Regions from separate parts of the Thiocystis violascens DSM 198 genome, predicted to be linked through region 1. Evidence: predicted binding sites of a transcription regulator. Region 1 holds the regulator's gene; each other region holds the start of a gene.
The links. The regulator sigma-54, encoded in region 1, starts transcription at its own class of promoters, with help from an activator protein. The targets are predictions, from matches to a motif close to TGGCANGNTNCNTGCTT.
Positions count from the first base shown of each region.

Region 2: a site for sigma-54 is predicted at 3,206-3,222, ahead of fliE (flagellar hook-basal body complex protein FliE). Genes of this name have one in related genera too.
Region 3: a site for sigma-54 is predicted at 1,925-1,941, ahead of rsxA (electron transport complex subunit RsxA). Genes of this name have one in related genera too.
Region 4: a site for sigma-54 is predicted at 5,330-5,346, ahead of flgA (flagellar basal body P-ring formation chaperone FlgA). Genes of this name have one in related genera too.

Region 1 covers NC_018012.1:2,436,112-2,444,035, reverse strand. Annotated here, with positions in the region: gene ptsP (phosphoenolpyruvate--protein phosphotransferase) at 1-396, opposite strand, end outside; gene THIVI_RS10835 (HPr family phosphocarrier protein) at 393-662, opposite strand; gene THIVI_RS10830 (PTS sugar transporter subunit IIA) at 659-1,096, opposite strand; gene rapZ (RNase adapter RapZ) at 1,093-1,953, opposite strand; gene hprK (HPr(Ser) kinase/phosphatase) at 2,008-2,970, opposite strand; gene THIVI_RS10815 (PTS sugar transporter subunit IIA) at 2,996-3,445, opposite strand; gene hpf (ribosome hibernation-promoting factor, HPF/YfiA family) at 3,732-4,055, opposite strand; gene THIVI_RS10805 (RNA polymerase factor sigma-54) at 4,086-5,570, opposite strand; gene lptB (LPS export ABC transporter ATP-binding protein) at 5,808-6,533, opposite strand; gene lptA (lipopolysaccharide transport periplasmic protein LptA) at 6,603-7,160, opposite strand; gene lptC (LPS export ABC transporter periplasmic protein LptC) at 7,157-7,795, opposite strand; gene kdsC (3-deoxy-manno-octulosonate-8-phosphatase KdsC) at 7,809-7,924, opposite strand, start outside.
Region 2 covers NC_018012.1:365,820-373,743, forward strand. Annotated here, with positions in the region: gene THIVI_RS01700 (HDOD domain-containing protein) at 1-579, shown strand, start outside; gene THIVI_RS01705 (late competence development ComFB family protein) at 598-882, opposite strand; gene THIVI_RS01710 (PilZ domain-containing protein) at 1,047-1,637, shown strand; gene THIVI_RS01715 (sigma-54 interaction domain-containing protein) at 1,687-3,048, shown strand; gene fliE (flagellar hook-basal body complex protein FliE) at 3,329-3,667, shown strand; gene fliF (flagellar basal-body MS-ring/collar protein FliF) at 3,704-5,383, shown strand; gene fliG (flagellar motor switch protein FliG) at 5,373-6,383, shown strand; gene THIVI_RS01735 (FliH/SctL family protein) at 6,413-7,171, shown strand; gene fliI (flagellar protein export ATPase FliI) at 7,168-7,924, shown strand, end outside.
Region 3 covers NC_018012.1:3,701,772-3,709,695, reverse strand. Annotated here, with positions in the region: gene rsxC (electron transport complex subunit RsxC) at 1-631, opposite strand, end outside; gene THIVI_RS16460 (RnfABCDGE type electron transport complex subunit B) at 637-1,167, opposite strand; gene rsxA (electron transport complex subunit RsxA) at 1,307-1,882, opposite strand; gene nifL (nitrogen fixation negative regulator NifL) at 2,350-3,990, shown strand; gene nifA (nif-specific transcriptional activator NifA) at 4,008-5,594, shown strand; gene THIVI_RS16440 (EAL and HDOD domain-containing protein) at 5,569-6,840, opposite strand; gene THIVI_RS16435 (5-formyltetrahydrofolate cyclo-ligase) at 6,837-7,487, opposite strand; RNA gene ssrS (6S RNA) at 7,500-7,686, opposite strand; gene THIVI_RS16430 (cell division protein ZapA) at 7,701-7,924, opposite strand, start outside.
Region 4 covers NC_018012.1:398,881-406,804, reverse strand. Annotated here, with positions in the region: gene THIVI_RS01930 (flagellar hook protein FlgE) at 1-1,065, opposite strand, end outside; gene THIVI_RS01925 (flagellar hook assembly protein FlgD) at 1,140-1,817, opposite strand; gene flgC (flagellar basal body rod protein FlgC) at 1,925-2,344, opposite strand; gene flgB (flagellar basal body rod protein FlgB) at 2,349-2,756, opposite strand; gene THIVI_RS01910 (CheR family methyltransferase) at 3,158-3,970, opposite strand; gene THIVI_RS01905 (chemotaxis protein) at 4,027-4,950, opposite strand; gene flgA (flagellar basal body P-ring formation chaperone FlgA) at 5,382-6,128, shown strand; gene flgM (flagellar biosynthesis anti-sigma factor FlgM) at 6,286-6,693, shown strand; gene THIVI_RS01890 (flagella synthesis protein FlgN) at 6,699-7,256, shown strand; gene THIVI_RS01885 (flagellar brake protein) at 7,282-7,924, shown strand, end outside.

The DNA.
Region 1 (7,924 bases):
GCGCCGGGTGCGCAGATAGGGGTCGTCCATCTCGTCGAAGACCCGAATCAGGGTGTCGCGCTGTAACTGGAGCGCCCACTCCGCATTGCACAATTGATCGGTCACGATGCGCCGGACCTCGTCGATGAGGGCGGCATCTTCGAGCATCAGCAGGTGGGCGTCGATGAACTCGGCGATCTTGATGGGGGTGTGGCGCGGGATCTGTTCGCGTACCGCCTGCAAGGCCTCGCGCGCGGCGGCCACGGCCAGATCCAGTCGGGCGATCTCGGCGCCGATCTGATCGCTGGCGATGGGGGTGAGGAAGGCGCCGCCGCGTCCGCGCGCGTCGATGAACGCCGGCCCCAGGGCAATCGGACAGGACGAGGCGATTCCGATGCCCTGAAAGGCGGTGGTCATTCGGCCTCCCCGAAGCGCTCGCGGATGAGTGTCTCGATCGACACCATTGCGTCCTCCTCGTCGTCGCCGACGGCCTCGACCGTGACCCAGGTGCCCTGACTCGCGGCCAGCATCATCACCCCCATGATGCTTTTGCAGTTGACGCGCTGATCGCGCCGCTCGATTTCGATATGGCTGCGGTAGCGCGTGGCGCATTGCACCAGCTTGGCTGCCGCGCGCGCGTGCAGACCCAGTTTGTTGCAGATCTCGAATTCCCTGCGAATCATGTGACCTGGATCCTGCGTGCCGGTATCGTGCGCTGCTCGCCTGCGGCGACGCACAGGCGGATACCATCGCGCGCGCCCTGCGCGGCCTTCTCGGCCACCGTCTCCAGATCCAGCGCGGCGTAGTTCAATGCCCGCAGCAGCATCGGCAGGTTCACGCCTGCCAGCACCCGCGCGCGCTCCAGGCGATCCAACAGAACCATCGCGACATTGGCGGGCGTGGCGCCGAAGAGGTCGGTCAGGATCAGCACGCCATCGCCCTGGTCGAGTCGCGCGGCGCGCCGCAGACCCTCGGCGACGAGATCTTCGCACGGGGTATCGTTGATCACCTCCAGCGCCTCGATGCCGGGCGGACGGCTGCCCAGAATCTCGGTGGCGACACTCAGCAGATCCCCCGCGAGCGGACGATGCGTAATCAGAAGAAGTCCGACGCTCATGGCAATTCCCGATGTCTCACGATGACCTTGTGACCGTCACCCTCGAAGAAGCGACGCAGTGCCTCGGTCATGTAGACCGAGCGATGTTGACCGCCGGTACAGCCGATGGCGATCGTCAGATAACTCCGCCCGTCGGTCTCGAAGGACGGGATCCAGTGCGCGAGAAAGGATTGAATGTCATCGCGCATCCGCTGGACCTCGGGGCTTGCCTCCAGAAACGCCACGACCGGCGGATCGCGTCCGGTCAGCGGTTTGAGTTCGGGCTGCCAGTGCGGATTGGGCAGGCAACGCACATCGAACACGAAATCCACATCCTGCGGCACGCCATGCTTGAACCCGAACGACTGGAGCAGAATCGACGCCTTGGGCGAGACGCTGCCGACCAGCCAGCCGCGTACCCGATCGCGCAACTCGTGGACATTGGTCTGGGTGGTGTCGATGAGGATCCCGGCGCAGCTCCGGATCGGCTCCAGCAGGTCGCGTTCGAGCTGGATCGCCTCGCCGAGCGAACGGTCGCCCCGGGTGAGCGGATGCTTGCGGCGGGTCTCGCTGAAACGCTTGATCAAAGTGTCGGTGTTCGTTTCCAGAAAGATGACGCGACAGTCGATGCCTCGCTCCTGAGCGGTCCGGACAAGTTCCGGGAGCAGGCGCAGTTCATCCGGATTGGTCCGGGCGTCGACACCGACCGCCGTGTTCGTGAACGCCTCGTCAAGCGCCGCCTTGCGCAGCCCCAGCACGAGGTCTTTCAGCAGAAAGAGCGGCAGGTTGTCGATACAGTAATAGCCCAGATCTTCCAGCGTGTGAAGTGCGACGCTTTTCCCGGAGCCGGATAGTCCACTGAGAATAACCAGTTTCATGATTGAGTGCGCTTCAGGTCGGGCTGACGGAAGACGACGCTTGAGCCTGTGACGTCAGCGTCGGGCGGCTGGCGGATCGGGTCGATCGATACTGATGGCGCGGGCTTGCCGATCGATGAAATCCACGCCCGCGTCGTAGCCGCGGATGCGCAGGATCTGATGTCGCACCGCCGCCTCGACCAGAATGGCCAGGTTGCGGCCCGGCGCCACCGGCATGACGATCTTCGGGATCGCGACGCCCAGGATGGTGGCCGCCGTCAGGCTGCCGGTGAGTCGATCGATGCATTCGAGCTGTTGGTGATCCAGTGGTTGCAGGTCGATGATCAGGTTGAGCGTCTTGCTGCGCAGCACGGCGCCTTCGCCGAACATGGCGCGGATGTTGAGGATACCCAGACCGCGGACTTCGAGAAAGTCCCGCAGGGTTTCCGGACAGGTGCCTTCGAGCACCTCGGGGGCGATCCGCGCGAAGCGGGGCGCGTCGTCGGCGACGATGCGGTGACCGCGGGTGATCAACTCCAGCGCCAGTTCGCTCTTGCCGACCGCCGGACTGCCGACCAGCAGCACGCCCATGCCCAACACTTCGATAAAGACACCATGCACCGTCTTGCGTTCCGCGAGCGCATGGGTCAGAAAATAACGCAGGTGGTTGATCAGTTCCTGATCGCCGAGCGTGGAAGCCAGCAGCGGCGTCTGCGTGCCTTCGGCATATTCGAGCAATGCCGCGCCAGGCTCGATGCCATCGGAAAAGATCACCGCCGCGGGACGGTCGGCGAAGAGTTTTTCGATGGTTTCGGCGAAGGCGGTCGCGCCCAGGGCATGCAGATACGCCTGTTCCTGCTGACCCACGATCTGCAGGCGGTTGGGATGGATACAGTTCAGCGATCCGATCAGCGACTGGCGGGAATGCTCGGGAGCCTCGCCCTGCAAGGGGCGCGGCTCGCGCGGCTCGGGCGTCAGCCAATGCAGCTTGAGCTGGGATCCGGTCTGCGCAATCAGGGACTGAAGGCTATCGATCATCGCTGGCGGCCGTTGCAAGGGCGGCTTAGCGCGAGTTCAACACTTGCAGGAGCAATGCCGGCGAATCCGCCGCGCGCAGTTTCGCCCGGATCGCCGGATCGTTGAACAGACTGGCCAGATGCGCCAGGAGGCGCAGATGTTCGTCGTTCGCGGCATCCGGCACCAGCAGCGCAAAGGCGAGATCCACCGGCTCGCCGTCGGTCGCGTCATAGTCCACGCCCCGGACCGTCTGCACGAAGGCTCCCAACACCTCCGTGACCTCCTTGATCCGGGCATGCGGCAAGGCGATGCCATGGCCAAGTCCGGTACTGCCAAGGCGCTCGCGTTCCAGCAGTCGCTCGAACACGGTCTCGGTGTGCAGGCGCGGATGACCGCTTGCCAGCAGTTCGGCCAGCGTTTCGAGCAGGCGTTTTTTGCTCGCGATCTCAAGAGCGCACCCGATTCGGGCTTCGCTGATCAGGTCTGGGCTCAACATGGCTCAACGTCCTAGGATTCGCGGACGCGCATGGCGGCCGCCAGGTCTTCGCGCGCATTCCGCGGGCAGTCTCGCGGGTTCGGCGCGATGGTCGCGCAATCGCTGTCTAGGGTCATGAATTCGGGTCTCCTGCGATCGACCTGTCGGCTGGATCTGAGCCTAATGGTGGTGATCGTCTCTCGTCGTCTCAATAAAAAACACCCCGAACGGTCAGTCAACGAGCCGCCCGAGGTGCCTGGTGCGTGCCTACGGAAGCAACGCGTTCGCCTTCAATGCTCGGCCGCGGCTATTCCTCCGCCTCGGCGATTTTCGCAACAGGACCGCGGTGGCTGCTTTTCTTTTCCTTGTGGCGCAGCACCTGGCGATCAAGCTTGTCGATCAGGGCATCGATCGCCGCGTACATATCTTCGTGGGTAGAGTCGGCAAACACATTACCCCCATTGACATTGAGTGTCGCCTCCGCCTTTTGGGCGAGTTTTTCAACGCTGAGGACGACGTGGGCGTTGATGACGTGGTCAAAATGTCGCCCCAGGCGCTCGAATTTGTTCTCGACATAATCCCTGAGTGCATCGGTAATGTCGATGTGGTGACCCGTCAGGTTGATCTGCATCGTGTGACTCCTTAAGGTTCAAACGGCCTGTCAATCCAGGCGTTTGCGCTCGTTCGAGGGTGGGAGACCCATTGCCTCGCGGTATTTGGCGACTGTCCGGCGCGCGACCTTGATCCCCTGACCCTCAAGCTCCTTGGCGATTTTCTCGTCGCTCAGTGGCTTCCTGGCGGACTCCGCCGCGATCAGTTTGCGAATCAGGGCGCGGATGGCCGTGGACGAACACTCGCCGCCAGAAGCGGTATTGACGTGAGAGGAAAAAAAATATTTGAACTCGAAAGTGCCTCGCGGGGTGTGCATGTATTTCTGCGTGGTGACCCTGGAGACGGTGGATTCGTGCAATTCGAGCGCCTCGGCAATGTCGCGCAGAATCATCGGCCGCATCCCCTCGTCGCCCTGCTCGAAAAAATCCTGCTGCATTTCCACGATCTTGGAACCCACGCGCAGGACGGTATCGTTGCGGCTCGCCAGACTCTTGATGAACCAGCGTGCCTCCTGCAGATGGCTCTTCAGGGTCGTACCGTCGGCGCTCTGATCGGAGCGGCGGATCAAGCGCGCATAGTCCGCGTTCACTCTCAGTTTAGGCGTCGATTCGGGATTCAGCTCGACCAGCCAGCGGCCCTCCAGCTTGCGCACGAAGAGGTCCGGGACAACGTACTCCGAAGGCGCCGCCTCGATCAAGGATCCAGGCCGCGGATTGAGTCGGCGAATGAGTTCGATGGCGCTGACGATCTCCGGCTCCGGCGCATTGAGCAGGCGCGCCAGCGCGGCGATGTCTTTTCTCGGCAGATGCTCGAACCCGTCGCGGCAGATGGCAATGGCCAGGTCGCGGCAAGGCGTCTCCGAGGGCATCTGGCGCAATTGAAGCAGCAGACATTCCCGCGGATCCCGCGCGCCCACCCCGGGCGGATCGAGCGATTGGACGCGATGGAGCAGGGTCTGCACCTCATCGGCACCGATCTCCGGGTGGTCGATCGTGGTCAGCAGATCCTCGATGTGGGTGCGCAGATACCCGTCCGCGTCGATGGCGTCGATGATCGCCTGGGCGATCATGAAATCGCGCTCGTTGAGACGGCTGAGGTTCAGTTGCCAGGCGAGATGATCGTGCAGCGTTTGCGGACGGCTTTGGTGGGCGAAAGGGTCGTAGTCCGCGCCGTCATCGCCGCCTTGAGCGGCGGTGGGCAGATAGCTGTCGTAGACATCCTCCCATTGCGTATCGACCGGAAGCTCGTCGGGCATCTCGCTGGACTCGGACGGAACCTCCCGATCGATCCGCAGATCCTCCTCGGCGCGCGTGCGCGCGACCTCCTCGATCGGCTGGATCCGGCTGTCGCTCGCCTCGCTGGCACTGAATCGCTCGGCATCGTCGCCCTCCTCCAGCATGAGATTGGTATCGAGCGCCTCCTGTATCTCTTTCTGAAGTTCGAGCGTGGACAATTGCAGAAGCTTGATCGCCTGCTGCAACTGGGGCGTCATGGTGAGGTGTTGGCCGAGGCGAAGCTGGATGGATTGCTTCATGGAGCGCGAGTGCGTCTTGAGATGATCCCGTTCGAGTGCGAAAGCGTTAAGCGCGTCTTCGGCGATTCTAGCCCATTTCAATCTCCCGCGTTCGCCGTGTCCGGGCAGGGGGAGTGATGATGATTTTATCTTACACCCTTCCCGATCATGGCGGGGGCGTTAAATCGCAAACTTCCCCCGAGCGGCCGGGAGACCGACGCGGGTTGCGCGCGCGGCATGGCCGATGGCGTTTCAGGGCTACATGGAAAAATCGGCGCCCAGATAGACATCCCGTGCCTGCTGGTTGGCGAGCAGATCGGCCGGCACCCCGGCGGCGATCACCGTCCCGGCGCTGATGATGTAGCTGCGGTCGCAAATGTCGAGCGTCTCGCGCACATTGTGGTCGGTGATGAGCACCCCGATCCGACGGTCGCGCAGATGGGAGACGATGGCCTTGATGTCGCCGACCGCGATGGGATCGACCCCGGCGAAGGGTTCGTCCAGCAACATGACGATCGGGTCCACGGCCAAGGCGCGAGCAATCTCCAGACGCCTGCGCTCCCCGCCCGAGAGACTGAGCGCGAGCGAATCGCTCACATGCGCGATCCCCAGCTCTTCGAGCAGTCGCTCGCACTGTCGCTCGCGCTCGGGACGCTTGAGATCCCGGCGCGTCTCCAGGATCGCCAGGATGTTCTCGCGCGCGGTGAGTTTGCGAAACACCGAGGGCTCCTGAGCCAGATAGCTCAGTCCGGCGCGCGCGCGCGCATGCATCGGCAGCCGCGTGATATCGCGATCGTTCAGCAGGATGCGGCCCTGATCCGCGGCGATCAGACCGACGATGAGATAGAAGCAGGTGGTCTTCCCGGCCCCGTTGGGTCCGAGCAGCCCCACCACCTCGCCTGGATTCACGGCGACGCTGACGTCCTGCAACACCTGGCGACCGCGGTAACTCTTTTTCAGTCGTTCGGCATGCAGCGCGGTCAACTGGATCTCCTCCTACGTGGCTCGAAACCGACATTCGGGACGTTCGCTCCCGCCGGATGCGGCGTGAGCTTAGCGCGATTGCGGGGTGATGGTGATCTTGACCCGTTCCGAGCCGCCGGCGCGAAACCGCGCCCGCGCGCGGTCGTAGATGATCCGTTCGCTGGCGAGTCGATCCGCGCCCTGGATCAGCAGACCCTCGCCGATCAGGATCAATTCGTCCTTGTCGGCATCGTATTCCATCCGCCTGGCGAACGCCTGGACCTCGCCCTGGCGGTTGTCGAGTTGCTGTCGATACTTGGCCGGCGCTCCCAACGCGACGAAAAATCTGGGTTGACGGTCTTCCCGATGGTAAACGGTCACATGGTCGGCGAGCAGCCGCATGCTGCCCTGATCAACCTGGACATTGCCGACATAGACGCTGATGCTGTCGGTCTCGCGCACCTCGACATCATCGGCCTCGATGAAGATGGGCTGTTGGGCGTCCTCCTGGAGCGCCCAAGCCGGCGTCCAGATGCTGGCGGCCAGGCAGACGGCCATGAACAGTGCGCGCCGGACGGGGCGCGGCATGCTTGCCTTGAGCCAGATCGCGGGTAAGGACCGCCGCCGACAGGGTGCGAGGATGCTCATGGCGGCGTCTCCCGGGTTAACTCGTCGTCTGGCGCGGACTCCGGCGCGAACCGGATGCGGGCGCGGCCATGGAAGGTGGTCCGCGTCGGCTCGGTATACCAGAGCCGCATGCCATTGGCGGTCAGCGAGTCGCCGTCGCTGAGGATGCGGACCGGAAGATCCGTTTCCGCAAGCGCCTGCTTGCGCCAGACATCGATCCGTTCGGTCTCCAGATGCACCGGACGGGTCTGGCCGTCCCCCTCCCGATCCAACTGGACATCTCCGATGAGCCGAACCTGATCGCCGCCGGTCAGCACAAGACCCTCCTGAGCGCGCGCCTTCCAAGGCGGACCGGCGGACTGAAACAGTTCCAGGTGCGGACGATCGAGTTCGGACCGATCCTCCCTGACGAAATGGCGCAGTTCATCGGCCAGCAGGCGCCGGCTTGGCCGACCGACCTCATCGGTATCCACCGCGGCGAAATTCAGGACGACATAATCCGGCAGGCGCGGACGCGCGTCCAGCACCGGTGCGGTATCGGGAGGCGACTGAAGCTGCCACCAGGCGATCAGGCCCGAGACGACGAAGCAGGCGCCCAGCAAGAGTTGCCGGCGCGACCAGGACGGCCGCGAAAACCGCGAGGCGTTCGGGCTCATGAAAAACGAATGCTCATTGGAAACGACTCATGGCTCGATCCAGAGCGCCCTGGGCATCCAGGATGAATTCGCAGACTTCGCGCGCCGCGCCCTGCCCGCCGCCGGCACGGGTGCGCCAGTGGGCATGCT
Region 2 (7,924 bases), 2.1 Mb from region 1:
TTGACCCTGGAGCGCGATGGCTGGCGGTCGGCGGCGGCGAACGCGCCCGCGACGCCGTCTTTTTGTCTGGCGCCGAGAGCGGACGATTATCTGGCCTGTCTGGCGGCGCTCGGCGATTGCTCGCTGCCTGATCGCGCGGCGGTGTTCGCGACCCTGCTACGTGGCCTGCATCGCGGTCTGGGCCTGAATCGTGCGGTGTTCGCGGCCTATTGTCCCCGCCGGCGGACCTTGTCGGCGGAGTTTCTGGTCGGTACGGATTTCGAGCCGACCTTCAATCGCTTCAGTCTTTCGCTCGATGCCGGTGGGCTTTTTGGCGAGTTGCTGGACGCGCCGTCCGCCATCTGGCTGAACGAGGAAAATCAAGCCGATCTTCTGCCGCGGATCCCGGAGGCAATCGTCGAACTGATCGGCGACACGCGCTTTTTTGTCATGTCGATGTGGGTCAGGGGGCGGCCGATCGGGTTACTTTACGCGGATCGCCGCAGTGCGAGCTGCCGTCTGGATGCGCGCGGTTACGCTTCGTTTCAACGTCTTGCCGGCCAGGCGAGTCAGTGTCTGGAGTGTCTGGAAACCGCTTGACGGAGCGGCGTTCAGCCGTCACTCCAGGTTCTCATCCCGGGCTCCTTGGCGACGCTGCGTGGTCGCGATCGCGAAGTTGACGGCGTCCGAGACCTCTTCCCGCATGTTTCGATGATCCGAGTCGCTGAGATGGGACGCCAGGTCGACGGCATGCCTCACGTAACGTGGCGGCAGATAATTCAGCGCCACGCAGGCAAGATCCTCAATGTAGGTGGTGTCGAACTCGCTGCCGTTTTCGCCCAGTACGCCATGGATGCGTTCCATGACAAGCCGTTCGAAATAATTGCCGATACTCGATAGCATGGTTTTCTCTTAGTCGATGCAGGCTGATTTAGGAAACAATGACACGGATGCCGATGCGCCGATTTTAGCAAGCAAGGGCGGTCAATGTACGAACGGCTTTCCCGGCGATCCTGAAGCGGTTAGCATCATGGCAGTGGCTATCTCGGTCTGGAATCAGGTGACTCATGGCGATGGAGGACTGGCGGGACGTGTTGGGCGAAGGGCTCGCGGTGACTCTGGAACTGCCTGTCGCGCCGAGCGACCGGATGCCGACGACCAGCGACGCGGCGTCGCGCCTGCTGGAGGCGATCGCCGTCCTTGAGGCCGAACCGCAAGGCCATGCCAAGGAGGATCCTGTCACGCCGGAATTGGCTCGTCTGGAATTGAAGATCGATTTGCTCATGGATCTTGTCACCACGCTGCTGGCGGATAAAATCCCGAGGCGTTCGCGGGTCGGTCTCAGCGGCGATGGGCTGGTGCTGCCCGCGACCGTGCTTACGTCCGACTGCGAACGCATCGAAGTCTTCCCCTGTCATTGGCTGGCGCAGCCTCTCGTCCTGGAACTGAGCAGGGTTCAGTGCCGCGGCGACGAATGCGGCGCGACCTGGCGCTCCCCGGATGACGGGTTCAAAGAGGTCTTGAGACGTTGGGTCTTTCGCATGCATCGCCGCGAGGTCGCGCGGCGACGCTTTCAGTCTGGCGCCGCGCGCGAGGAGACGTCGTTATTCCTCTCGAATTCCTCCATGCACGCCTCGCAGCACGGTTTTGAACATTGACTGTAAGGACGGCGCCCACGCTCCCGGACCAGGGGAATCCGCATCGGTGATGAGAATCGGTCTGTTCGGTCAAGAAACGGCGCGCATCGCAACCCGTTGCATCCTGGAGTTTCTGGGTTGCGAGGTCGTTGACCTGGGCAGTCCGACGACGGCGCGGCATGACGCGTTGGCCGCGCTCTGGCTTTGCGACTCCTCCGCGAATCTGACCCGCATACTCGACACGCAGCCCCTCTCGGGGACGCCCGTGGTGTGCCAGCCGACGGATGGACTCGCCGGCGAACTTTCGCGGCGGGCCCTGGTCGTGCAGACTCCGTTGTCGCCGGGCAGCGTGATTCAGATTTTGCAATGGTTGCGGAACGACACCGAAACCCCGTCCGATTGCTCGTCCGAGATCGATCTCGTCGGTCGCCATCCGGCCATGCTCGCGGTCAAGCGTCTGATCGGTCAGGTCGCGAAGAGCGATGCGACCGTGCTCATCCTTGGCGAGACCGGTTCCGGCAAGGAGGTGGTCGCGCGCGCCATCCACCACGCATCGAGTCGCCGGGGCAAGCCTTTCGTAGCCGTCAACTGTGGCGCCATTCCGGCCGATCTGTTGGAAAGCGAGCTGTTCGGTCATGAAAAGGGCGCGTTCACTGGCGCGTTCACGGCCCGCGCCGGGCGTTTCGAGTTGGCCGAGGATGGCGTGCTCTTTCTCGACGAGATCGGCGACATGCCGTTGCCGATGCAGGTCAAGCTGCTGCGCGTGCTGCAGGAGCGCACTTTCGAGCGGGTCGGCTCGAACAAGCCGCTACAGACCAATGCCCGCATCGTTTCGGCCACGCACCGGAATCTTGAGGAGGCCGTCGCGGGCGGATCCTTTCGGCAGGATCTGTTTTTCCGTCTCAATGTCTTTCCGATCGAACTGCCCTCCCTGCGGGAGCGGCAAAGCGATATTCCACTGTTGATCGCGACGCTCGAAGCGCGTCTCCGAGAGCAGGGAGGGGAGCCGGCGCATCTGACCCCCGCCGTGCTGGCCCATCTGGAACGGCAGACGTGGCCAGGAAATATCCGGGAGTTGGCGAATCTCTTGGAGCAACTTTCGATCATGTATCCAGGTCTGCTGGTCGATCTGCCCCAACTGCCAGCCCGGTTTCGACCGCCTCATGTGGAGTCGCTGCCGTTCTTGGAGACGCGGGATCAGGGGTTGGCGATGCCCGCCGCCGCTCCCCCGCCGCTCCCGCCGGACGGCATGGAGTTACGCGAATATCTCAACGCGCTGGAGCGCGGCATGATCCTCGTCGCGCTGGAGCAAAGCGATCAGGTCGTCGCTCGCGCGGCCAGACGTTTGGGTATGCGGCGCACGACGCTGGTTGAGCGCATGCGTAAATTCGGGCTCGAACGGGAGTCGCCCGACGAAGCGTCAATGTTCTGACGTTTGCCGATCGACGCGGCCTGTCCGCGCATGCGCAAGCGGTCCGAACGCCGCACGTTTGTCCGTCATCATGACCTTGCATGAACCGCCGATGCAGCGAATGGCCGCCGCGCAACGGCTGCGGCGATAACCTTCGCCAGCCCCCCGTCGTCTTGGCAGGCGCGGAATTTGCTTTGATTTGGCAACAGTCGCATGCCTCGCTTCCCTCCGGTTGAATCGGTCCTGGGTCGGTGGGCGTCATGACCTGAATCCCGTCGGGCCAAGCCGGAGTTGATTGGACATGAGCGAAATGCAGATCCAGAGTGTGTTGCAGCAGATGCGCGCGCTCTCCCAGTCGGGACGGATCGAGGGCGCCAGACCAGTCGAGGCGGTACAGCCCGCGCGCGGATCCGAGGGGCAGGACTTCGCCTCCAAGCTGAAGGAGGCGGTGCGTTCCGTCAACGAGGTGCAACAGGAATCCACCAAGATGCAAACCAACTTTGAACTGGGTGACGCGAATACCAGTCTGCCGCAGGTGATGCTGGCGATGAACCGTTCGAGCATCGCCTTCGAGGCGACCAATCAGGTCCGCAATCGCTTGCTGTCGGCCTATCAGGAAGTCATGAGCATGCAGGTCTGAGCCTGACGGACGAGCGGGTAACGGAGCGATTTAGCCATGGCGTCCTCACTGACCGCCGCGCTTTCGACGAGTCTTCAGTCGTTCAACGAGATGCCGGCCGGGCGTCAGATCGCCCTGATCGGGATGATCGCCGGCGGTCTCGTCGCCGTGGTCGCGATTCTGTACTGGGCGCTGCGGCCCACCTACGCCCCCCTGTTCGCGCAGGTCGATGGCGCCGAGGCCGCCGAGATGATGCAGGCGCTGACCTCGATGGGCGTGCCCTACAAGGTCGACAGCGCCTCCGGACGCATCGAGATTCCTCAGCAGCGGATCGCGGAGACCCGCTTGCTGCTGGCTGGCCAGGGATTTCCGAAAGAGAGCGATATCGGCTTCGAGCTGTTGCAGGACAATGCCGGTTTCGGGAGCAGCCGCTTGATCGAGGGCGCCCGCTTCCAACGCGCGCTGGAGGGCGAACTGGGCCGCTCCGTGGCCGCCCTGGAGCCGGTCGAGCGGGCGCGGGTCCATATCGCCCAGGCTGAACGTTCGGTGTTCGTGCGCGAGCGGACCCCGCCGAGCGCCTCGGTGGTCGTTCATCTGCGCGGGAATCGCTCCTTGACCGAGGCCCAGGTTGGGGCCATCGTGCATCTGGTGTCGGCGAGCGTGCCGGAGCTGTTGCCGGAGCGCGTGACCGTGGTCGACCAGACCGGGCGGCTGCTCACCGTCGATGACGACAAAAAGTCGGCGAATCTGTCGCTCGATCATCTGGATTATACGAATCGTGTCGAAACGGGTTTCGTGGAGCGCGTGCAGTCGCTGCTGATCCCGATCGTCGGGCGCGATCGGGTGCGGGTACAGGTCGCGGCCGACCTGGATTTTTCGCGGGTCGAGCGGACCGAGGAAGCCTTCGATCCGGACCGCACGGCGGTGCGTTCGGAGCAGAGTAACGAAGAAGAAAAAATTGGTGTCGATCCGGTCATCGGCGGCATTCCCGGCGCCTTGACCAACCAACCGCCAGCGGGCGGCGCGGTCGGCGGGCCGGCGGCTGGCGCGGCGGCGAATCCCCAACTGCCCAGCAGTCGCAGCCAGCAGACGACGCGCAATTATGAAGTGGATCGAACCATCTCCCACATCCAGGAAACGCCTGGCGGTATTCGTCGGCTGTCCGCCGCGGTGGTCGTCGATTATCGGGACGAAACCAACGATGCCGGCGAGGTCGTGCGTGTCCCGCGCTCGGACGCCGAGCTTGAGAGTATCCGCGCACTGGTGCGCGGAGCGGTCGGTTTCGATGAGAAACGCGGCGATTCGATTAACGTGAGTTCGGTCTCTTTCGTCCCGGATACGGCTGAGGAAGACGCCATTCCTTTCTGGTCCGAGACCTGGTTTCTTGAACTGGTCAAGGTCGTTGGCGGACTCATCCTGGCCCTGCTGGTCCTGCTGACTGTCGTCAAGCCGGGCCTGCAACAGCTCATGCCCAAGCCGCCCGAGCCCGAGCCCGAGCCCGAGTCGCTGGCACTGGGTGCCGATGGCGAGGAACTCCCTGCCTTGACCGACGAATCGCAGTCCGACGATGAACTGGTCGCCTTGAGTCATCAAGGCTCGGCGCACCCCTCGCTGACGGGGCCCAAGGGGACCACCCAGCAGCAACTCGATCTGGAAGCCATCCGCGAGATGGTCCGTGAGGATCCCAAGCGGGTCGTGCAAGTCATGAAGTTATGGTTGGTGGAAGATGGCAGCTGATCCCTCGAAATTTTCCGGCGCCGAGCGCACGGCCATTTTCATGATGAGCCTGGGCGAGGAATCGGCGGCCGAACTCCTCCGGCACATGGGGCCCAAGGAGGTCCAGAGGATCGGCACGGCGATGGCCACCCTGGAGCGCGTGGCGCGCAGCGACATCGATTATGTGTTGCAGGAATTTTTGAGCGTCATCCATGACGAGACCTCGCTCGGCATCGGGGCCGACGATTATGTCCGCAATGTGCTGCGCTCGGCCCTGGGCGAGGACAAGGCGTCGGGTCTGATCGATCGTATCCTGCAGGGGCGCAATTCCAAGGGGCTGGAGGCGCTGAAGTGGCTCGACCCTCGGGCGATCGCCGAAATGATCCGCAACGAGCATCCGCAAATCGTCGCGATCGTGCTCTCGCATCTGGATCCGGATCAATCGGCCGAAACGCTGTCCTATCTGCCGGAGCGGGTGCAGTCCGATCTGATTTTGCGCATCGCCACGCTCGATGGCGTGCTGCCGGCGGCCCTGCAGGAACTCGACGAAATTCTCGAACGCCAGCTTTCGGGCAAGAATACCGCCAAGTCATCCATGATCGGCGGGATCAAAGCGGCGGCCAGTATCCTGAATTTCATGGATTCTTCCAAGGAATCCGTGGTGATGGAGAGCGTCTCGCAGGTTGACGAGGATCTGGCCACGCGGATTCAGGAGTTGATGTTCGTCTTCGGCAGTCTGGTCGATGTCGATGATCGGGGGATTCAGACGCTGATGCGCGAGATTTCGACCGAGTCGCTGGTTCTGGCGTTAAAGGGCGCGGAAGAGGAACTCAAAGAGAAGATCTTCAAGAACATGTCCAAGCGTGCCGCCGAGATGCTGCGCGAGGATCTCGAATCCAAGGGCCCCGTGCGCGTGAGCGACGTCGAGGGCGCGCAGAAGGAGATTCTCGCCGTGGCGCGCCGCCTCGCGGACAGTGGCGAAATCATCCTGGGCGGCAAGGGCGGGGAGACCATGCTGTGAACCGGTCCCGGTCAGGGTTGGCGGAACAGATGTTTCCGGACGCGCAGCGCTGGATGCCGCCGGATGTGACCACCCCGCCGTTGTGCGAACCCGAACCCGAACCCGAACCTCTCGTCCATCGGCCGACGGCGGACGAACTCGCGGCTATCGAGGAGGCCGCGCGAGCGGCCGGAGCCGAGGCTGGTTTTGAAGCGGGCTATCGGGAGGGACTCGAACAGGCGTTGCAAGAGGCCGGAGAAGAGCGCGATGCGCGCCTGGCGCGCGAGACGGAACTGCGGACACTTCAGGAAGCGACATTGCAAGAAACGATCGCGGCGCTGGAGGGTATCGCGGCCGATCTTGCCGATCCCCTGGCCCGCTCCGCGGATGACCTGGAGCCCGAATTACTAATGCTGGTGGAGACGCTGGCCAAACGGGTCGTCATGGATGAATTGCGTCAACGTCCCGACCTCATTGCGCGTGTTCTCCGACAGGCGCTGGCCCAGTTGCCCTCGCGCAATCGTCCGCTGCGGGTGCATGTCCATCCTGACGACCAGGCCATTCTGGATGCCTATGCCAATTCCATCGGCGAATCGTTGACCTGGCTCGCGGACCCCGCCATCGAGCGCGGCGGTTGTCTTATCGAAAGCGGCGCCAGTCGCATCGATGCCAGACTGGAGACGCGGCTGCGGCAGTCCATCGATGCGATCTGGGGGGAACTGGCGCAGCCGATGGAATCCGCCCCTGCCGAGCCGCCGGAAGCGCAGATGGAAGTCCCGCCGGAAGCGCCGCTGGAGAACGATGCATGACCGAGGTCATTCGAGATCTACGGGAGCAGGGTTCGCGTCAATTGGTTCATGGATTGCGCGAACGCCTTGAGCAATCGCGCCAGCGGATCGAGAAGACGCCCGATCCGCAGCCGGAAGGCCGACTCTCGCGCATGGTGGGCATGACCCTGGAGGCCGAGGGCATCCGATTGCCGGTGGGCGGGCGGGCCGCCATCCATACCGTCAACGGGACGCAACTGGCCGCCGAGGTGGTGGGTTTCCAGGGCGAGCGGACCTTTCTGATGCCCGAGGGCAAGCTGGAGGGTCTGATTCCGGGCGCCCGCATCGAACCGCTGGAGCAGAGCCGCCGTATCCCGGTCGGTCCCGAACTGCTCGGGCGCGTGATCGATGCGCTCGGCCGGCCACTGGACGGCGGCGGGCCGCTGCGCACTCAGGAACTGGTGCCGCTCGAAGGTCGCCCGATCAACCCGCTGACCCGCGCGCCGGTCAGACAGCCGCTGGATGTGGGGATTCGTACGCTCAATGGACTGCTCTCGGTCGGTCGCGGACAACGGCTCGGACTCTTCGCCGGTAGCGGCGTCGGCAAGAGCGTCCTGTTGGGCATGATGACCAAGCACACCGAAGCCGACGTGATCGTGGTCGGTCTGATCGGCGAGCGCGGTCGCGAGGTCAACGAATTCATTCAGGATATTCTCGACGACGAATCGCGCCGGCGAACCGTGGTGGTGGCGGTGCCCGCCGACCAGTCGCCCTTGCTGCGTCAGCATGGCGCCT
Region 3 (7,924 bases), 1.3 Mb from region 1:
GCTTGTTGTTTTCGATGCCGATGACGATCCGCGCGACGCCCAGCGCGTGGGCCATGATGCGGATGCCGTCGATCACCGCCTCGGTCCGTTCGCGCATCAGCCGGTCGTCGCAGGTGAGATAGGGTTCGCACTCGGCGCCGTTGATGACCAGGGTGTGTAGCTTATATTTCTTGCGCAGATTGAGCTTGACCGCCGCCGGGAAAGTGGCGCCGCCCAGCCCGACGATCCCAGCCGCGCCCACACGCGCGGCGATCTCGTCCGAGTCGAGCGCGAAGGGATCGGGGACGCCCTGGATCTGGTCCGACCAACGGTCCTCGCCGTCGGGCTGAAGGGTCACGGTGGGCACCGAGAGCCCCGAGGCATGATGTGCCGGGTAACTGCCCACGCCGACGATGCGACCCGACGTCGGCGCATGGACCGGCGCGGAGATCATGCCCTGGCCTTGGGCGATCAGATCGCCCTTGGCGACCCGCTGACCGCGCCGTACCGCCGGGCTGGCGGGTGCGCCGATATGCTGCTGGAGCGGGATATGCAGCAGGGCCGGCATGGGCAGGGTCTCGATGGCCTGTCCCGCCGCCAGTTGCTTGCGATCGTCCGGATGGACGCCGCCACGGATCTTGAAGAGTTTCATCGCATTCATCCCGCCAGAGCCAGTGGCTTGGGCCAGAACCAGGTCTGGAGTGTCGCGGTCATCGGGCGCATCTCGATACACTCGGTCGGACAGACATCGAAGCACAGCTCGCAGCCGATACAGGCGTCGGCGAAGACGCTATGGATCATGTTGTTCGCGCCCATGATGGCGTCGGTGGGGCAACGCTTGAAACACTTGGTGCAGCCCACGCAGAGGTTTTCGTGGATGTGCGCGATCATCGGCGGTTTGTCCGCGACCCCGGAGAGATCCGCCGTGATCCCGAGTAGAGCTGCCAGTTCTTCCGCCAGGACGCGACCGCCCGGCGGACAGAGCGTGACCGGTGCTGTGCCGGCGGCGATGGCTTCCGCCGCCGGTCCGCAGCCCGGATAGCCGCATTGACCGCATTGCGAGCCGGGCATCAGTGCCACCACCTGTTCGGTGAGCGGATTCCCCTCGACCTTGAGATAGCGCGCGGCGACGCCGAGCAGCCAACCCAGGATCAGGCCAAGCGCGGTAAGACTGGCGATGGCTAACATATCTGCACTGCTCGTTGGTGTAGGATGGGAAGAGCGGCCTGGCACATCATCCCAGGATGGTTCCGACGCCGACTGGCCGAGAAACCCATCGCGGCGAAGCGATGCGCTGGAAGAAATAGGTTTCGCTGCACTCTCTCCATCACGCCAACCCCGCGAAGCCCATGAACGCCAGCGACAGCAGGCCGGCGACGATGAAGGCAATCGGCATCCCAGCAAACGCAGCGGGAACCTGGGCCAGCGCCAGACGCTCGCGCAACCCGGCGAACAGCACCATGACCAGGGTGAAACCGAGCGCCGAGCCCAGGCCATAGAGCACGCTCTCCAGAAACCCATGCGCTTCCTGGATATTCAGCAGGGCCACGCCGAGCACGGCGCAGTTGGTGGTGATCAGCGGCAGATAGATCCCCAGCACCTGATAGAGCGCCGGCGAAATCCGCCGCACCGCCAGCTCGGTGAACTGCACCACCGAGGCAATGACCACGATAAAGGTCAGGATGCGCAGATAGCCAATATCCAGTGGCCCAAGCACATAGTTTTCCAACAGCCAGCTCGCCACTGCCGCCAGGGTCATGACAAAGGTCGTGGCAAGCCCCATGCCTAGCGCCGAGTCGAGTTTGCTGGACACGCCCATAAAGGGGCAGAGTCCGAGAAACTTGACCAGCACCACGTTGTTCACCAGTGCGGTGCCGAGGATCAGCATGAGATACTCGCCCATCTTGAAATATGTCCCTGCGCGTCAAACTTGATGAGTCAGTAAATGCAAAGGCGATGCCATCGATTTCCAGAGACGTGTCGCGCGCCTCCCGGCGACCCTTCGCGGTGAGGATGCAGGCGCCAGGAGTCCGTCGAAACAAAGGCTTAATTGAACGGAGATGACGGGTTGGAGCGGCCAGTCGCGGTTCATGTCGGAGGCGAACATCGATCTCCCCGCGACGTCGTCCTGTCATGACGGCAACAGAATTTTTGTTGCAGTGCAGTGCGATTGTTGGAAAACTCACAGCGTCTTTTCCGTCGCTTGCACTCAAGTACTCGCGACGGAAAGATCATCCGGTTTGTTTTTTGCCTAAATTTTTCATCTTTTAAACCGCGTCCCGCCGTGCGTCGTGGGCGACCAGCGAGGCTGGAGTCATCCGCAACCGCGTCTGGCACGCTGGACGCAGTTTAAAATATCAGGAGAACGCCGTGCCGGTTCGACATGCCCCGGAGCCCGTCCAGCAGGCCGTGATCAACGCGCTGAGCGCCTTTCTCGCCTCGCCCCCGGACGGCACCCCGCCGGAACTGGTTGAGGCGCTGGCCCTCATGGGCGGCAATGCGACCGACCCGCTGCCGCCGCGGCTCTTCTACGAGGCGGTCGAACAGTCGCCGATCGCCATCTCGATCACCGATGCCAGGGCGACGATTCTCTATGCCAATCTCGCCTTTGAGGCCCTGACCGGTTACAGCCGCGAGGAGGTGCTGGGCCAGAACGAAGCGATCCTGTCCAATAACGCGACCCCGGCCACGGTCTACGAGCATCTGTGGCGGACCATCGAGCGCAAACAGACCTGGACCGGCACCCTGGTCAACCGCACCAAGCAAGGCGGCGATTACCTGGCGGAGCTGATCATCTCGCCGGTGCTGGGGCGCGATGGCGGACTCCAGTATTTCCTCGGCATGCACCGCGACGTGACTAAGGTGCACGAGCTGGAAGGCGCGCTACGCCAGCAGAAGGCGCGCATCGAGACGGTGCTGGACGCCGCGCCCGTGCTGGTCGTGCTGCTCGACCGCGAGGGCAGGGTCATCCTCGACAATCAGGAATACAAAAAACTGCTCGGCGATCTGCGCGGCAAGGAACCGGTCGATGTCCTGCGCGCGGCGATCGGCGAGCAGATCGGCAGCGACCCCTTCGCGGCCTGTCTCGACGGTCGCGGTTTCAAGAATGTCGAGGTCAGCATCGACATCCGCGGGCATCAGGGACCGCGCTGGTTCTCCTGCTCGGGGACGCCGGTCGATGAGTCCGACCCCACGGCGCGTAGCTATTTCGGTCAATTGGCCCCTGGAGAACGCCGTCTGCTCATCCTGGCCAACGATGTCACCGGGCGTCATCGCGAGATCGAGCGCGCGCAACTGGAACATCTGCGCGCGAGCCTGGCCGAACAGCAGTTGATGCACGGCATGCGCGAGGCGCTGGCCGCGGCCATCTATCAAATTCAGGTGCCGCTCAATGTCATCAACGCCGCCGCCGGCATGCTGCGCAGCGGCGCGGGGAACGTGGAGACCCTGGCGGGGATGCTCGACCAGATCAGCGATTCCGGCGCGCGCGCGCTGGCCACTTTGAGCGCGGCCCTGCCCGAGGGACCGCGCGAGGCCGGCGTCATGGTCAATGTCAACGCGTTGTTGCGACAAGTGCTCGAACTGGAGACCGAACGCCTGCTGGCGACCGGTATCGTGGTGGATTGGCAGCCGGCCTCCGTCCTACCCGAACTGCCCGGCCACCAGAACCAGTTGCGCTCATTGTTCAAACATCTGATTGATAACGCCATCCAGGCGCTGCGCGAGTCCAGCCGTCCGCAGCGCGAGCTGCGCCTGAGCACCCGTCGCCTGGACAGCAGCGTGGAGATCGAGATCCAGGACAATGGTCCGGGCATCGCCTCCGAGGACCGCTACCGGGTTTTCGAGCCCTTTTTCATCGGTTGGCGCAACCGTCGCGGCCGGGCCGGAATGGGGCTCGCGCTGGCCCAGGAAATCGCCAACGCCCATGGCGGATCGATCGAGGTCGATCCCGAGCAAACCGACGGCTGTCTGATCCGCGTGTCCCTGACCGCCGTGCTACCGGACGAATGACCTTGCCAGAACGAGCCATGAATTCTCCTGTCACCGATTTCGGCCATGCCGAGGACGCCCTGCGTCTCGCCTTGCTGGAGTCCCAACTGGCCGCGCTGTTCGAGGTGAGCAGCGTGCTGAGCCGTTCGTTGAATCTGCGCCAGACGCTGCGCGAGGTGCTCGGCGTCCTGCACGAGTGTGGGCGTATGGGTCACGGACTGGTCTGTCTGCTCGACGAAGAGCGCGGCGAACTCCTGATCAGCGCTATCCACGACAAGGACGCCGAACCCTTTGAAAAGATCAGCTACCAACCGGGCGAGGGCGTGATCGGACGCATCCTTTCCACCAACGCCCCCTGGATTTTGCCGCGGGTGGCCGACGAACCGAATTTTCTGGATCGTCTGAACCTCTACGATCCGAATCTTCCTTTTATCGGCGTCCCGATCCGCTGCGGGGATGATGGCGCGATCGGCGTCTTCGCCGCTCAGCCGCCCGCCGACGAGAGTCTACTTGCCGACCGGTCGCGCTTTCTCGAAATGGTTGCCAACCTGATCGGGCAGGCGGTCCGTCTTGCCCGCACCGTCGAGGCCGAACAGCAGGCGCTGCGCGAGGAGCGCGACAAACTGCGCCGCGAGGTCAAGGGCGCCCATGGGTTCGACAGCATCATCGGGCGTGCCAACAGCATGCGCCTGGTCTTCGATCAGGTGCGTCAGGTCGCCAAATGGAACACCACGGTGCTGATCCGGGGCGAATCCGGAACCGGCAAGGAACTGATCGCCAACGCCATTCATTACAATTCGCCGCGCGCGCGCGCCGCCTTCATCAAGCTCAACTGCGCCGCCCTGCCGGATAACCTGCTGGAGTCCGAGCTGTTCGGGCACGAAAAAGGCGCCTTCACCGGTGCCGTCAGTCTGCGCAAGGGACGCTTCGAGCAGGCCGACGGCGGCACGCTCTTTCTCGACGAGATCGGCGAAATCTCGCCCGCCTTTCAGGCCAAACTCTTGCGCGTCCTGCAGGAAGGCGAATTCGAGCGGGTTGGCGGAGGGCGGACACTGAAAGTCGACGTGCGGGTGATTGCCGCCACCAACCGCGATCTGGAGTCCGGGGTGCGCGCCGGCGAGTTCCGCGAGGATTTGTATTATCGCCTCAACGTCATGCCGATCCGCATGCCCGCACTGCGCGAGCGCATCGAGGATGTCCCGGATCTGGCGCGTTTTCTGGTCGACAAGGTCGCCCGTCTGCAGGGCCGCGAACTCGAAATCACCGACAGCGCGCTGCGTGTCCTGATGCGCTACGACTGGCCCGGCAACGTCCGCGAGCTGGAAAATTGCATGGAGCGCGCCGCGGTCATGAGCGAGCAGGGGATCATCGATCGGGATGTCATCAATCTGACCGGGATCGACGTGAGCGCCGGGGGCGCGGATTTTTCCCAGCCATCCGTCGTCACGGCGACAACCAGTCAGATCGATCTCAACGACCCCGATCTGGACGAGCGCGAACGGGTCATCGCCGCGCTGGAAGAGGCCGGCTGGGTCCAGGCCAAGGCCGCGCGCCTGCTCAACATGACCCCGCGCCAGATCGCCTATCGGATTCAGACGCTCAATATTCGGATGCGCCAGTTCTGATGCCCGTTTCGGACACGATCCCCATCGTCTCATTGGACCACTGAAGCGCCTCCAGGTAGGCGCGCAAATATTCGTCGCGGGGGATCTGGCTGTCGGCCAGCCCTTCCCAACGCCCCTGCTCGTATTCGACCACCTGTCGCAGTAACTCTCCCAGGATGCCTTCGCCTTCCAAGAGTGCGAGCTTGATCGGCAGGCTCAAGCCCAGATTGTCGAGCAGGGTCGGCATGTCGCTGTCCATCAGGGCGTCGATGAGCGAAAACAGACCCACGACAAACATCTGGTGCCGGATGTCAGGCTGGAATCGCTCGGCCAACAGTTCGCACATGCGCGCTCGGATCATGCAGGTGACGATCAATGCGCTCGGCTTGCCGTGGGCAACTTGCCCCATGAGGATCAGGTAGGCCCAGTTCCGGATCCGATCGATTCCGATCAGCGTGATGGCGTCCCGCAATGAATCGATCTCGCGCCGCCGGGCGAATGCCGCGCTATTGACGTAACGCAGCAGTTTGTAGGTCATGGTCACTTCTTGCGCGAGTACCCGCTCCAGATCCCGTACATCGCTGTCAGGATCCTCTAACTGCTGGATCAACCGTAAGACCACGGCCTGATTGGGCGGCAGGCCATGTTGCGCGACCATCTTTGGACGGCAATAGAAAAAGCCCTGGAAATAGTCGAATCCCAATGCCTGGCAACGCTCATGGAGTTCCTGTGTCTCCACGTTCTTCGCCACCACGCCGACATCATGGGAACGGAGCATGGCAAGCAGTTCCCGAAGCCGTGCCGGATCCTGTTTGAGCACATCGAGCTTGACGTAATCCGCGAGTTCCAGGAGAGGCTGGCGACCCGGGCGGGCGGCGAAGTCGTCCAGGGAGACTTTATGACCGAGATCCTTGAGTCTCCTCAGACCGGTCAGGATCTGGTCGTCGGGCTCCAGGTCTTCGCGGATTTCCAGCACGACCTGCCCCTCGAAAAAGGGCAACAGGGATGCGTCGACGATGAATCGGCGCGAAAGATTGACAAACGCCAGCGCGCTGCCAACCAAGGTGTCGATCCCGATATGCATAAAGCTCCCGAGAATCACCGCCGATGACGCAAGATCCTCGTCATCGATCCGGGCATGCTCCGTGTTGGCATGGCGGTACAGAAGCTCGTAGCCGATCACTCCCAGGCTCTGGTCATGGATTGGCTGTCTGGCGATATAGATATCAAGTGCGTCGCTGTCATTGCGCGAGTCGGTGATGGTCATGATGGCGCGATCCGGCTCTGAACGAGGCGGTCGCCCGCGGATGGCTTGGCATAGACCTGACGTTCCGTGACAACCGCATCCAGTGGAATGTCCCAGGGACTGGGTTCGATGCGCGCGACGCGCTGACATTCGTGGGCGATGCCGATCAAGCGGGGGCGTCTCCAGGAGCGGCGTTCTCTCAGATAGGCCAGGGAGCGATCATAGAAGCCGCCTCCCATGCCGATGCGATGACAGTCCGTATCGAAGCCTACCAGGGGCATCAGCACGAGCGCTAGATTCCAGGGGAGTTTGAGCTGGCGTCCGCGGGCCGTCGGTTCCGGGATGCCGAAGCGATTGGGGCGCATACGGTCTCCCGGACGGAAGCGCACGAACCAGATCTTTCCGCGTCCCCAACAGGTGTTGCGTGGTCTCAGGACGGGGAGATAGCACACTTTTCCGCGCTGGTTTGCGTACCGCAGGAGTGGGCGCGGATCCAACTCGCCGTCGGTCGGCCAATAGAAGGCAATGCGCCGGGCACGCAGAAAAAAACGATGGTGTTTGAGTTGTTTCGCCACGCTGGCGGCGTGTCGTCGATGCTGGCGGGGTTGCAGTCGCCGTCGCGCGGCTCGCAGCTCGCGTCGCGTTTGAGGTGGGAGATTGAGTGGCATGGAGCGAAAGGGACACCCCCCATTGACGCCGTTATCGGCCTTCGTTCTTGAACCAAGCGGTTCAAGTGGGGACAATTGGCTCGGCTTCAGGCTTTCCGCTCGATGACGGACATGCGCAACAGCCAAGCGGTCCTCATCCCCTGGGTAGCAATTAGGCTCAAGAAAATACCCAGGCCGTGATCGAGCGCTACAGGGGGTGTCTTGGGAATAAGGCTATACCCTTTCATTCGAGGCGTCCAGCAGTGGTTCCGCAGGTTCTGCAAGAGGGGTTTCGGCGGGTTGTTCAGCGGGCGGTTCGTTGGCGAGCGCCATCGAGATCCGCTCCTGAAGTTCGCGTAGACGCCGACCGGCATCCGGGTCGAGTCCAGGCTGCGCGCGTTGAAGCTGAATGAGGTCATGCGCGATGTTCAACGCCGCCATCACCGCGATGCGGTCGG
Region 4 (7,924 bases), 2.0 Mb from region 1:
ATAGCGCTCGCCATACTGGGTCGTGCCGGTGAAATCGAGCGAAATGATGTTGGTGCCGACGGTCGAGGGAGGGGGGACCGGCTGCGTCGGATCGTCCTCACCAACCGTGGCGCCATTCACCGGATCGTATTTTGTCATGTCGAATGTTAAATCGGCGCTTGTTGGTGGAATCAGCAGACCATTCGTATCGAATTCCAACTGCATTGGCGAGTTCGTCGGAAACGTCGGAGGACTGGCGCCCGTGTTTTCGCCATCCATCTGTACATGGACCTGCCACACACTGGAACCGCCTGCAGCAGCCGCATTGACCTCATCCTTAATGAAATACATCGTCACGGGACGCGGTGTCCCCAACGAGTCATAGATCGTGGTCGAGGTCGAAAAGTTGTAGGTATCGGGGTCATCGATGTTGAATCCGGGCACTGCTGGCGTTGTTACCAGTCCGGTTACTGGATCTACCACAGGTGCCACATATAAAACTGTTGGATCGATGAGCGTGGGGGGGGTCGTCTGAGGAACCACCGTCTCGTCGATCGGATTCGACGCATCCGAACGCAGATTGAGCTGGGCGGCAATCTCGGCCGTCGCATTCGGCGGCGAGTCGCCCAGATTGATCTGCATATCGGACCGCAGTCCGGTGCGAAAGAGGCTGTTGGGATCGGTCGGATCGGTCGGCGGAAAGCCTTGGAGCCGCATTGGCGGCGAACCGTTATTGACGATATATCCCTCATTATCAACCTGGAAGGCACCGGCGCGGGTATAGACGTTATCGTCGCTCCCAGCGCTGTTCAGAACGAAAAAGCCGCGGCCGGTGATGGACATATCGAGGCTGTTGTCGGTGAACTCGAGCGTCCCCTGGGTAAACTGTTGGCTGTTGGAGATCAGCCGCACCCCGGCACCGATATTGGTTTTGCCGATGGTTCCATAGGACCGGGTGAAGATATCGCCGAACTCGGCGCGGGATCCTTTGAAGCCAATGGTGCCGACATTCGCGATGTTGTTGCCGGTCACCTTGAGATCCGCGGCCGCAGCGGTCAGTCCGCTCAATCCGATGTTAAAAGCCATGAGGTTGCTCCCTCGTGAATATTGGGTGGTTAACGCTCAACCGGCGCGAATGCGCAACGCGACGATCCCCGGCTTCAGCCAATCCGGGCAACATCGCCGAATGCGACCCCGCCCAAACCCTGTACATTGAGAATCAGACCGCCGCTGGCGTAGTCGGCGGTCACACTTTGCACCTGACCTCCAAGAAAGGTCTCGACCGCCGCCGAAGCGTCGCCGCTGGAAGCGGTGGCGCGAAATTCATAAATACCCTCGGGCGCGGGCTGCCCATCGGACGTGAGTCCATCCCAGGTAAAGTCGGCCATGCCCGATGCCTGGGCGCCCAAATCCAGAGTCTGCATCAGTTGGCCAGTGGAATCGTAGACACCAACCGTCAATTGATTCACCGACGCGCTTAACCCGACCGACCCCCGCATGCCCTGTCCCGCGTCCAGTTGAGACTTGGTCGCGGGCGACAGAACCTCCTTACCCACCAGCGCGGCCGCCTGTAACGCCTGCCCCTGATTGAGCGACAGCGACAAGGCACCGAATTTCTCGGTCAGCGCCTCAATGCCGGTGACGGTCGAGAATTGGGCCATCTGACTGAGGAAATCGCCGTTTTCCATCGGCTTCATCGGATCCTGAGTAGCCAGTTGCGTGGTCATCAGTTTGAGAAAATCCGATTGTCCGAGTGTGCCGCTGCTCTCCTTGGCGGTCTGAGCCCCGTAACTCGTCAGCCCCAGTCCGCTCAAGACATCCGAGGATATTTCCGCCATGGTCTGTTCTCCGACACTGTATCCAATAGGGTGCGCGTTGTTCGCGCAATGGACGTTCGCCTAGGGTTGCGCAACGCACGTCACGGTTGATTCACACTGCACGCGGTTTAACTCTGACCGACCCGCAGCGTGCGTTCCAATAATTGCCGCGTGGTATTCATGACTTCCACATTGGCCTCGTAACTGCGCGAGGCCGACATCATGTTGGCCATTTCCTCGACCACGCTGATCGCGGGCCGAAAGACATAGCCGTCATCATTGGCCTGGGGGTGATTCGGCTCATAGGTCGGGATGGGCAGCGCCGGAGAGTCGACGATGTCAGCAACCCGCACCGGCATGGCGGCCCGATCAGGATCCTCTCGGTCCAGAATCGTCTGGAACAGAACCTGTTTCGACTTGTAGGTCTCTTCCGGCGTCTTGGCGGCGGTACTGGCGTTGGCCAGATTGGAGGCCACGGTATTGAGCCGGATCGATTGCGCCGTGAGCGCCGAGGCCGAGGTATTGAAGATGCTGAACAGATTGCTCATGGCGTTATTCCTTTCGCAGGGCGGCGCGGATACCCGACACGCGTCGATTCAGGAATTCAAGCGTGCTCTGATAATGCATGGCGTTTTCGGCAAAGGCCGCCCGCTCCAGCTGCGGGTCGACGGTATTGCCGTCGAGGGCCGGCTGCGCGGGAATGCGATAGAGCATATCGGGCACGGTATTGACGTCCGGTTGACCGGGCAGCGGCAGGTGATTGGATTGCGTTTGGGCTAATGCCAACCCCTTGCCCCGGCCTTCGATCGCCGCCAGGGTGCCCCTGAAATCGTAATCGCGTGATTTGTAGTTCGGGGTATCGGCGTTGGCCAGATTGGAGGCCAGCAATTCGCCGCGCCGATCCTGAAGCTTGACCGACGCTGGCAAGATGCCAAAGGCTTTATCGAGTGAAAGGCTCATGGGTGCGGCTCATGGGTTGCAATGACCCGTCAATCTCTTTGCGGGAGATCATGCAAGCCGCGCGCCAGTAGACGCGGGAGGGAAAAGCGAAAGCAAGGCTTCCAGTGACCGGATTTAAACCGCCAACCAGTCGTCATACCGGACGCGGTTTAGGGCGATTTCCGGGGAAATTCCTATCGGAATCAACGCTTCAAATGGACGAGATTAACAGGATTTTTCAAGATTCACAGGGTTGAAAACAATGACTTCTATCCTGTTCATCCTGCGAAATCCTGTCTATTCGATCCGAGCGCAGAGATGAACTTTTCAGGAAATCGTCTAAACCGCGTCTCCACCGATGTCGATAAAATCCCCAAAATCAAACACAAACTGAAAATTACGCATTTCGCTCTAGACGCGGTTTAACGCCGACGCAGCATGGAGCCTTGCGGCGTGCGCAGAATCTCGAAGGCTTCGGTGTAGGAGCCGACCGCTTCGGACGCGCCGACAAACAGATAGCCGCCAGGATCCATCTGACGGGCGATTCCGTCAAAGATCCGACGCTTGGTTTCGGCCGAAAAATAGATCAGGACGTTGCGACAGAAGACGATGTCGAATTTACCGAGCGTCGCGTAGGATTCCATCAGATTGAGCTTCTGAAAACGCACCCGGCGCTGAATCTCCGGCTTGATCCGATGCCCGTTCTCGATCGACTCGAAAAAACGCTGCCGACGCTCGGGACTGAGTCCGCGCACGATGCTCAGCCCGTCATAGACACCGGCGCGGGCATCGGCCAGCACGCTTTCCGAAAGATCCGTCGCCAAAATACTGACGCTCGCGGTCTTGGGCGGATAGCTTCCTTCCCATTCCGCAACGATCATGGAGATGCTGTAGGGCTCCTGGCCGCTGGAGCAGGCCGCCGACCAGATCCGGATCGGCTTTTGCTTGGCCGCCAGTTCAGGAAGCACGATTTGACGAAGGATATCAAAGGGATAGTTATCGCGAAACCAGGATGTCTCGTTGGTCGTCATCGCATCGATCACGCGGGATTTCAGCGTGGGATTGGCGGAACGCCGCAACGCCTTCAGCAAATCTTCAACTTTCGCGAACGAAAATTCGTCGAGCAGACGCGACAGACGACTGGAGACGAGATATTGGCGGTTCTCGCCGAGCACCAGACCGCAACAGTCGGAGAGGAATCGGGAAAACTCGGCGTAATCCTGCGCATCAATCACGGCTGAACCTTAGGAGTGATCTGGAAATCGAGGTCGGTTGCGACAGCCTGCGTTCATCAGGATTTCTTCGCATACTTGAGCACCGTCGTCGCCAACTCGTCCGGGTCGAACTTCGCCAGAAAATCGTCGGCGCCAGCCCGCTTGACCATGTCGTGATTAAACTGGCCGCTCAAGGATGAATGCAGGATCACCCGCAGATCCTTCAGCTTGCCATGTTCGCGAATCTTGCGTGTCAGGGTGTACCCGTCCATGCGCGGCATCTCGATGTCTGCGATGACCATTTCGATGGACGACTCCACCATGTCCGCGGCGGCCAGCTCTTCCAGATACTCCAGCGCCGCTCGACCATCGGAACGGGTTTCGGTGCGAAAGCCCAGTTCCATGATGGCGCGCTCGATCTGTTTGCGCGCGACCAGCGAATCGTCGACGACCAGGATCCGACGATCATGAGGCAGGATGGCGGCCTGTTTCTGCACCTCGTCGGAGACATCGGACTTGAGCGGATTGATCTGCGCAAACACGCGTTCGACGTCGATGATTTCGACCAACCGGTCGTCCACCTCGGTGACCGCGACCAGATAACTTTCACGCTCGGTTCCGCGTGGCGGCGGCTTGACCGTCTCCCAATTCACGTTGACGATCCGATCCACCGCGGACACCCAGAAACCCTGGACCGATCGGTTGAACTCGGTGACGATCACCTTGGCGTCCCGATCATCGTCGATCGGTCGTGCGGCAAAGCCGATCGCCAGCGCCAGATCGATCACGGAAACCGTCCTGCCGCGAATGTTGGCCACGCCGCGAACCGTCGGGCTGGAGCCGGGAAGGTGTCGTAGCGTGGGTTTGGCGATCACCTCTCGAACCTTGAAGACATTGATGCCGAACATCTGTTTGCCACCCAGGTGAAACAGCAGCAATTCCATGCGATTCTGCCCAACCATGCGGGTGCGCTGATCGATATCGTCAATAAACTGACTCATCCAACGTCTCCAGATCGAAATTGACCATCACGTAAACCGCGTCCGCCGCGACGCCGGTTGGCTCATGCAAGGCCGATCCAACTCGAAAACAACGCATTTCATGCTAAACCGCGTCCGGTACGGTATGCGTCGTTTTGAGCGGTCAGCCAAGTTGGCATCCATCTGCGATGTCGGCGTTGACGCGGTTTAACGATTTAATTTTTAAACATTTTAAACCGCGCCAGCTCCGACGATCATGGAGGCTTCCGGGGTCGATTCAATCCATAAAACATCGCCTACCGCGCCGGGCGCGGTTTAGACGTGGTTCAAGTCTAACAGCATGATAGCTTAGCGGGTGGACTGGATTGTACCAGCCAGGAACCCAGGCTTCCGCAAGGCAAGGCGCATTTCCTGCTTGTCGATTGTCAAACACATCACGCAGGATACTCGCCATGTCTCACGCCCGACCGCATCGGATCGATCACGCCTTGCGCCGACTGCTTTCCTTGACCGTCATTCTATTGGCGACGCTGAACGCCGGCACCATCCGCGCGGCAGACAAACCGAGCGAACCGCTGGAGCGTATCCTGGAGACGGCGCGTGCGTTTCTGACCGATTCGCTAAATACGGATGCCAGCGTCGAGACGCGCATCGAGATCGGTCAGTTGGATAGCCGGCTCCGCTTGGCGCGCTGCGCTCGCGCGCCAAGCTCCGAGCTTGCGCCGGGCGCCCGCACGGGAGGAAACGGCACGGTCAATGTCCGCTGCAGCGAACCTGTCGCCTGGTCCATCTTTGTACCGTTTCGCGTGGAGCGCTATACGGAGGTTGTGACCGTCGCGCGGCCGCTCTCTCGCCAACAGGTCATTCAACCCGCCGACGTGCGGCTGAAGCGCATGGAGACATCGCAACTCGCGAGAGGGTATTTCCAGGAACTGGCCCCAATCATTGGCCTGGAGGCGCGACGAACGCTGGTTCCGGAGCAGGTGTTGATTGACGCCCATGTGACCCAGCGGACCTTGGTCGAGCGTGGTCAACAAGTCACCCTGTTCTCGGCCAGACCCGGACTGACGGTCAGGATGAAAGGCGAGGCGCTGGAAGCCGGGACGGTCGGACAGCGCATTCGGGTGCGCAACAAATCCTCTAAGCGCATCGTGGAAGGCTATGTGGAACCTTCGGGAGCGATCCGAACCGCTTTTTAGGCAATTTCCGGAAAAGACTGTACCGATTTCCCGTTCGTCCTGAGTCCATCAATTTGGTATAAACTTCTTCAGAAATCGCCTTAAACTCTGTCAGACGCGGCACAGGCCATTTCGGTATCGCATCAGCCCACGCAAACCGACGAACGTCGTCGCAAACGTGGCTGAAGCGGGATATTTAATCCGCCGTGGGAATGCCTCTACAGTTCTCTTTCATCCGGCCGTTAAACAAGGCAAGCCCGAACCGACCTGGATTAAGCCCATGGACATTAAAAACCTGACTGGCGGCAACCTCCGCACCGAAGGCTCTCCCTCGGGGGTCAAGCCGCGCGTGACGTCAACCGCCGACAGGCCGTCCACCCCGAATACGCCCGGCGCGATCGGCGAGCCCGTGACACTCACGCAAACCGCCCGGATTATGAGTGCCGCGCGCGATCAAGCGAACAATGTTCCTATCAACGAAGCAAAGGTCGCGGAACTCACGGTCGCCATTGCCGAAGGCCGCTATTCCATCGACAATCAGCGGCTGGCGGATCGGATGCTCGCATTCGAGCGCCTGCTGGCCTGACTTCGATGCGCCGGGCGTTTCCGGTCGACCGTCGCCATTCTGAGAGATTGAATGAAATGGATCGTGCAAACCCCAACCTGGCGCTCCCCAATACCGCGGCCCAGTTTGCCCAATCGCTGAAGCTGTCGATTCAACTGATGGGTGACCTGGAAGCAGCGATGCTGGAGGAAACCCGCGCCATCGAGACACGGGAAAGCGATTCGCTGCTACGGGTTCTCGCCAGCAAAAGGGACTTGGTCGCGCGACTCGAAGAAGAAACGCTCCTTCAAAAGCAATGGGTTGCACTCGCTCATCACCCCTTCACGCCGGTCGGCATGACGAAGTTCTTCGCCGGAGTGGGCGACGACGGCCAGCTTCTCGGTCTGTGGTCGATTCTGCGCGAATCCAGTACCCGCTGCGATGGCATGAATCGCTCCAATGCACGCTTGATCGAGCGCGGCCGCAAACGCGTCGCCACGTCGCTACGCATCCTAATTGGTGACGATGGCACCTCGGCGACCTATAATCCACGTGGACGCACCGAATCGACAACTCCACGCAGCCGCACCTTCAGCCAAGCCTAATGCAGACAACGCAGGATTCGGAATCTTGAGTCAGGCACTCTCAGGCCAGCAAATCGGGGTTGACCGAGCACACCTGGCCCACGGTGAATTGGTGACGACACCCAACCGCATTTCAGCAATTCTCGACGATATCCATCGTCACCTGGTACTGATCGGGGTACGGATGGATCCCGACGGCCCTCTGTACGAATCGGTGTTGATTCGACTCGATACGGCCCGCACAAGACTCTCTCTAGATCTCTCCGGTCCAGTCGAGGACCACGCTCGGCTCGGCCCAGGTCAGCGTATCCATCTTCATGTCAGTCTACGCGGCATCGCGATTCGCTTCTCGATAACCATCGACGAGGTTCCGATCGAAGATGGGCGGCCTTTGTATGTCGGACAATATCCAACTGAAATCAGCTTTCTGCAGAGACGCGGCATTTTTCGGGTGCATCTCCCGCTTCATGATCGACGCCGTGTCAGACTCCAGCACAAGGAATCGGAGAACGCGTTCAGCGCCCAGATCATCGACCTCTCGGTCAAAGGATTTTGCGTGGAATTAAACGAAACCGATATTGATCGAACGCAACTCGGATCACGATTCGAGTACATCGGAATGAAGTTACCGGATCTGAGAAGCACGCTGTCCGGCGAAGCGGTGTTGGTCAACCTGCGACCATCTCCAA